Regions from separate parts of the Streptomyces sp. NPDC098789 genome, predicted to be linked through region 2. Evidence: riboswitches for the same ligand, from Rfam matches in the RefSeq annotation. Region 2 holds a riboswitch; the other holds the start of a gene.
What was found. Region 2 has a riboswitch for glycine ahead of gcvP (aminomethyl-transferring glycine dehydrogenase). Riboswitches for the same ligand answer to the same signal wherever they lie in the genome.
Positions count from the first base shown of each region.

Region 1 (3,400 bases), on a different contig from region 2:
ATCAACTGCACCTGCCAGGGCGGTTGGACCCGCCCCAGGGCCCGTCCCAGGGCGTCCATCGGGGCGTTGCGGTGCTCCGGTTCCCATCCCAGCAGGCGGACACCGACGTACAGCTGCGGGGCCGCGCCCTCGACGCTGGCCAGGCAGCGGTGGGCGGCGGCGACCACCCCGCTGGCCCGGAACTCCTCGGCGGCGGCGGCCAGGAAGTCCACGGGGTCCTCCTGCCAGTCCGGCTCGTACAGCCGGACCCGGCCGCCCGTGGCCGGGCCGTCCAGCTCGCTGCGGCCGGTCCGGCAGAGCAGTGCCACGGCGGGCGGCGGCAGCGGGACGCCGACGGCGCCCTCGGGGTTCACGGCGATGCCGAGCTGCGGGGGCAGGCCGCGGGCGAACTCGACGGCGGGTGCGACGACGAAGTCCATGCCCGTGCCCACGCAGGCCAGGAACTGCGCCTCGGAGCTGTAGACGGGCGCGTAGGCGTCGCCGCCGATGTCCATGGTCGCCAGGGTCAGGCTCCCCGCGTCGGGGCCGCCGCCGGCGGGCAGCGGTACCCAGACGTGGCTGCGGGCCAGGGTCTCCAGGATCCGCGGTCCGGCCTGCGGGTCGCCCATCGCCGTGCCCAGGACCGCTTCGAGTTCGTTGGCCGGCCAGCCACTGCCCTGCATGCCCGTGTCTCCCCGTGTGTACGGTCGCGAAGGCCGCCGCGGCGCCGGTCCGTGGACCGGCGGCCCGTGGGCCCTGTCACCGGTGAGGCTAATGCGTCCCGGGCCCGGAGCCGAAGCCGATCCGGGTCACCCGGGCCGCCGCCGCCCGGTCGAGCAGGACGGCGGAGGCGCAGCCCGCCGGCAGCCGGCCCGCCTCGGCCTCGCGCAGCAGCCGGGTGACCGCGCCGCGGTGCCGGGCGAAGGCGTAGCGCGACACTCCGCGCCCCCGGGCCGCCTGCCCGGCCAGTGCCTCCTCGGCGGTGGCGTCGAGCAGCACCAGGTGCAGGGCCCGGCCGCGGCGGCGGGCGGCCCCGGCCAGCAGCGCCCGTACCCAGGTCTGCGTGCCGCAGTCGTGGACGACGGCGGAGTCCCCCGAGCGCAGCACCCGCCACAGCCCCCAGTAGTGCGCGGCGCGCACCAGCGGGCGGTAGACGGCGTACGGCAGGGCCCGGGGCATCCGGTGCTCCCAGCGCTCGCGGGCGTCCTGGGAGTCGATCCCGCCGCCCGCGACGGCCCGCTTGATGAGGGTGCTCTTGCCGCCGCCGGGCAGGCCGGACACGACGACGATGTCGCCTTCGGCGAAGCCGAGGCGGGCCGGGCCGCGGCTCGCGCTCCCCCGGCCGCGCAGGTCCCGCACGGCGGCCGCGGGGGCCGCTCCGGCGGCGGCCGCGACCCGTGGTCGGTGCCCCGGCTGGACCGGTACGGCGCCCACCGGCGCACCCGCTCCCGCCACCGTCCCGGCCGCCGCTCCTGCCGTCGTCCCCGCCGCCGCGCCGAATCTGCGCACAGTGATCGCCTCCCCCGGATCGGGTCACCAGGACCCTTGCCCCCTGAGTGTAAAGAGACGGTAATGCGGCGGACATGGTTCCGGTCGGGTCATCGCGCCGGATCGGGAGCCGGAGCGGGAGCGGAAGCCCGAGCGGAAGCCCGAGCGGGAGGACGGCCGCAAGCCGGAGCGGGAGGACGGGCCGGGGTACGGGTCACGACCGGGACCCGCACGCCCATTCACGGCCGGGCCGTGCAATGATGTGCGCCATCTGGACCCAACTGCATAAAGGCCGCTTGAATCCGCGCGGGAGAGTCCCGGGAGTTGCTCCGCACCCCGGGCGCCGAAGGAGCAAGACCCTCCCTTGAATCTCTCAGGCCCCGTACCGCGTGGATGAGGCAGATCTGAAAAGCGAGCCGCACCGCCTTCTGGCCGGTGCGCTCCACCCAAGGTGCAAGTCGAGGAACTCTCGGCGAACCTCTCAGGTTCCGATGACAGATGGGGAGGATCATCCTCGTCATGTCATGCCCTGTCGACGCCCCGGGACCTGGGAGCCACACCCATGAGCACTGCCCCCCGCCTGACCGCCCTTGACGCGCTGCACCGATCCCTCGGTGCGACGATGACCGACTTCGCGGGCTGGGACATGCCGCTGCGCTACGCCAGCGAGCGCGACGAGCACAACGCCGTGCGCACCCGGGCCGGCCTCTTCGACCTCTCCCACATGGGCGAGATCACGCTGACCGGCCCCGAGGCCGTCAAGGTCCTCGACTTCGCCCTGGTCGGCAACATCTCCACCGTCGGAGTCGGCCGCGCCCGCTACACGCACATCTGTCGCGAGGACGGCGGCATCCTCGACGACCTGATCGTCTACCGCCTCGGCGAGACGGAGTTCATGGTCGTCGCCAACGCCTCCAACGCCCAGGTCGTGCTGGACGCGATCACCGAGCGCGCCGCCGGCTTCGACGCCGAGGTCCGCGACGACCGCGACGCCTACGCCCTGCTCGCGGTCCAGGGGCCGGAGTCCTCCGACATCCTGAAGTCGCTCACCGACGCCGACCTCGACGGGCTGAAGTACTACGCCGGTCTGCCCGGCACGGTCGCCGGGGTGCCCGCGCTGATCGCGCGCACCGGCTACACCGGCGAGGACGGCTTCGAGCTGTTCGTCTCCCCCGAGCACGCCGTGGAGCTGTGGCAGGCGCTGACCAAGGCGGGCGAGGGCGTCGGCCTGATCCCCTGCGGCCTGTCCTGCCGCGACACGCTGCGCCTGGAGGCGGGCATGCCGCTGTACGGGCACGAGCTGACGACCGCGCTGACCCCGTTCGACGCGGGTCTGGGCCGGGTCGTGAAGTTCGAGAAGGAGGGCGACTTCGTCGGCCGCGCCGCCCTGGAGACCGCCGCCGAGCGCGCCGCCTCCGCGGCCCCGCGCAAGCTCGTCGGCCTGATCGCCGAGGGCCGCCGGGTCCCGCGCGCCGGCTTCCCGGTCGTGGCCGACGGCCAGGTCATCGGCGAGGTCACCTCGGGCGCCCCGTCCCCGACGCTGGGCAAGCCGATCGCGATGGCCTACGTCGACGCGTCGCACGCCGCACCGGGCACCTCCGGCGTCGGCGTGGACATTCGCGGTACGCATGAGCCGTACGAGGTCGTGGCCCTGCCGTTCTACAAGCGTCAGAAGTGACGCTTCCCCCCATCGGGAAGCCCGCTCCGCGCACCACGACGGACACCGCGGACGTCACGGCGCACCTCGCGCCGGGCGTCGCGCCTCGTCACACCCCTGTTCATCAGCACTCCCCCGCATCCAGGAGAATCAGGTCATGAGCAACCCCCAGCAGCTGCGTTACAGCAAGGAGCACGAGTGGCTGTCGGACGCCGTGGACGGCGTCGCGACGGTCGGCATCACGGAGTTCGCGGCCAACGCGCTCGGTGACGTCGT
Region 1 covers NZ_JBIWAJ010000001.1:638,072-641,471, reverse strand. The annotation lists gene ACIQWR_RS03120 (enhanced serine sensitivity protein SseB) at 1-662, opposite strand, end outside; gene ACIQWR_RS03115 (AAA family ATPase) at 751-1,488, opposite strand; glycine riboswitch at 1,765-1,865, shown strand; gene gcvT (glycine cleavage system aminomethyltransferase GcvT) at 2,030-3,145, shown strand; gene gcvH (glycine cleavage system protein GcvH) at 3,282-3,400, shown strand, end outside.
Region 1: it holds a riboswitch for glycine, as region 2 does, so the genes downstream of both, gcvT (glycine cleavage system aminomethyltransferase GcvT) here and gcvP (aminomethyl-transferring glycine dehydrogenase) in region 2, are expected to answer to the same signal.

Region 2 (3,400 bases):
GGCCATCACGGCGCTGGCGGCGTTGGTGCCGTGCGCGGAGGACGGGATCAGGCAGATGGTGCGCTGCTCGTCGCCGTTCGCCCGGTGGTACGCCCGTACCGCGAGCAGACCGGCCAGCTCGCCCTGGGATCCGGCGTTGGGCTGGATGGACACCTTGTCGTAACCGGTGACCTCGCAGAGTCGTTCCTCCAGCTCGGTGATGAGCGTGAGGTAACCCGCGGCCTGCTCGACCGGGGCGAAGGGGTGCAGCTGGCCGAATTCGGGCCAGGTCACCGACTCCATCTCGGTGGTCGCGTTGAGCTTCATCGTGCAGGAGCCCAGCGGGATCATGCCGCGGTCCAGCGCGTAGTCCTTGTCCGACAGCTTGCGCAGGTAGCGCAGCATCGCGGTCTCGGAGCGGTGCTGGTGGAAGACCGGGTGGCTCAGGTAGGCGTCCGAGCGCAGCAGCCCCTCGGGCAGCGTGTCGGCGGTGACCTCGTCCAGCGCCTCGATGTCCGCGGTGACGCCGAAGGCGGCCCACACGGCGTCGATGTCGGCGCGCAGGGTGGTCTCGTCACAGGAGACGGAGACGTGGTCGGCGTCGACCCGGTAGAGGTTGACCCCGGCCTCGCGGGCGGCGGCCACGACCCCGTCGGCCTTGCCGGGCACCCGCGCGGTGACCGTGTCGAAGTACGAGCCGTGCACCAGCTCCACGCCGCCGGCCGTCAGACCCGCGGCGAGCAGGGTGGCGTAGCGGTGGGTGCGGCGGGCGATCGTCCGCAGGCCGTCGGGGCCGTGGTAGACGGCGTACATGGCGGCCATGACGGCGAGCAGCACCTGCGCGGTACAGATGTTGCTGGTGGCCTTCTCGCGGCGGATGTGCTGCTCGCGGGTCTGCAGGGCCAGGCGGTAGGCCTTGTTGCCGTCGGCGTCGACGGAGACGCCCACCAGGCGGCCGGGCAGCGAGCGGGCGTGCTTCTCCTGGACGGCCATGTAACCGGCGTGCGGACCGCCGAAGCCCATCGGGACGCCGAAGCGCTGGGTGGTGCCGATGGCGATGTCCGCGCCGAGCGCACCCGGGGAGGTGAGCAGGGTCAGGGCGAGCAGGTCGGCCGCGACGGAGACGATCGCGCCGAGGTCGTGCGCCTGGTCGATGACCGGCTTGATCTCGCGGACCGCACCGGAGGCACCCGGGTACTGGAGGAGCACGCCGAAGACGCCGCGCTCGGCGATCTCGGCCGGGATGCCCTCGGACAGGTCCGCGACCACGACCTCGACCCCGGTGGGCTCGGCGCGCGTCTGGATGACCGCGATGGTCTGCGGCAGCGTGTCCGCGTCGATGAGGAAGACCCCGCCCTTGACCTTGCCCACGCGGCGGGCGAGCTGCATGGCCTCGGCTGCAGCGGTGCCCTCGTCGAGCAGGGAGGCGCCGGAGGTCGGCAGCCCGGTCAGGTCGGCGACGACCGTCTGGAAGTTCAGCAGCGCTTCGAGGCGCCCCTGCGAGATCTCGGGCTGGTACGGCGTGTACGCCGTGTACCAGGCCGGGTTCTCCATGACGTTGCGCAGGATCACCGGCGGCGTGAAGGTGCCGTAGTAACCGAGGCCGATCATCGGGGTCAGGACCTGGTTGCGGTCGGCCAGCGAACGCAGCTCGGCGAGCACCTCGGCCTCGGTGCGGGCACCCGGCAGGTTCAGCGCCTCGGCGCTCTTGATGACGTCCGGCACCGCGGCGGCGGTCAGGTCGTCCAGGGAGCCGTAGCCCACCTGGGCGAGCATCTTCGCCTGCGCCTCGGCATCCGGGCCGATGTGGCGCTGCTCGAAGGGGATGCCTCGCTCCAGCTGGGAGAGCGGAATGCGGTTGGCGGTCATGTACGGAGGCCTCCTGGTCGTACGACCTGCGAGGGGTACCACGGCGCGGGCACCCGGACGGCCTCCCCCTCTGTCATCTCAACCTGAGAGCTTCACCGGGCCTCCTGGGGATCGCCCGTGGAGGTCCGGCTTTCACCGTCGGTGAGGAAGGGCACCGGAACTGCGATCCGTCGCCCGTCCTGCTTTCCAGAGTGGCCTCGTCCGTGCGGTACGTCTGCCTGAGAGATTCCGGGGAGGAGTTGCTCCTTCGGCGCCTCCGACGAACTCGATCGGAGGACTCTCCCGCACAGGGTCAGCAGCCGTTCCCCAGCCTACCAGCGAGGATCTGGGCACTCCCTCGAGTGGCCCCCTCCCCGGAAATGCACTTTTGTAGTCATTACGGAGGAGTTGCGACCAAATGGAGGCGACCGTGCAGACCGACATCGATCCGCGCAGCCTGATCGGCCGCAAGGCGTTCGACCGCAATGGAACCAAGATCGGCACCGTCGACGAGGTCTACCTCGACGATGCCACGGGCGTCCCGGAATGGGCCGCCGTACGGACCGGACTCTTCAGCCGGGACGCCTTCGTCCCGCTGGAACCGAGCGAGGTGGTGGGCGACACCCTGCGGGTTCCCTTCGAACGCGCCCTGATCAAGGACGCCCCCGATTTCGGGGTGGGTCGCCACCTCTCCCCCGAACAGGAGCTCCAGCTCTACCACCACTACGGCCTGGACGTGACCCTGCCGAGTGACTTCCACCACGGCGACCGCGACTTCGGCCGCCTCGCGGGCGGCGAGGCCTAGGCCGGGCCGGCGGCGAGGCCTAAGCCGGGCCACCCGCCCGCAGGTCCGTCATCCGGCCGTTCCTTCTTTGGCATGTTCCCCGTCACGTTCGGCATGTTCGCCGTCCCGCTCCCCGACCAGGGGCAGCGGAACGGACGGTTCCAGGTCGGGGTCGTCCATCCGGAAGGTGCGCACCCGGCCCGGCGGCGATCCCGGCTGCTCGAAGCGGACGGTCACCCTCCCCACCCCGCTGCCCTGCACCCAGCCGGGCCCGTACTCCTCGTGGCGCACATCGGTCCCCGCCGGCCACCTCCGTTCCTGCGGGGGATCCCCCACGGGCGCGTCCGCGACCCCGGCCCCGGCCGCCGCCTGCGCGCCTACGGGCGCCCCCGCGCCCCCGTCGGCCCCGTCACCCCCGTCCTCCCCCCGCGCCCCCGCGCCCGCCCCCGCGGCGGAGTCCGGCACACCGGAATCCCGCCCCCCGGCCGCCGCCTCCGCTTCCGCCCGGGCCGCTGCCCGGGCCGCCGCCTCGGCCTCCGCCTGGGCGAACAGGTCCTCCTGCGTGTAGTCGGCCAACCCCGACACCCCCACGCCCAGCAGCCGCACCCCGCCCGTGGTGTCGATCCCCTCCAGCAGCCGCGCCGCCGCCTCCCGGACCACCGCCGGATCGTCCGTCGGCCCCCGCAGGGTCTCCGACCGGGTCAGCGTGGAGAAGTCGTAGCGGCGCACCTTGAGCACGATCGTCCGACCCGAGTGCCCCGACGCGCGCAGCCGCCCCACGCACCGCTC
Region 2 covers NZ_JBIWAJ010000025.1:116,621-120,020, forward strand. The annotation lists gene gcvP (aminomethyl-transferring glycine dehydrogenase) at 1-1,848, opposite strand, end outside; glycine riboswitch at 2,045-2,143, opposite strand; gene ACIQWR_RS36100 (PRC-barrel domain-containing protein) at 2,246-2,632, shown strand; gene ACIQWR_RS36105 (DNA polymerase IV) at 2,681-3,400, opposite strand, start outside.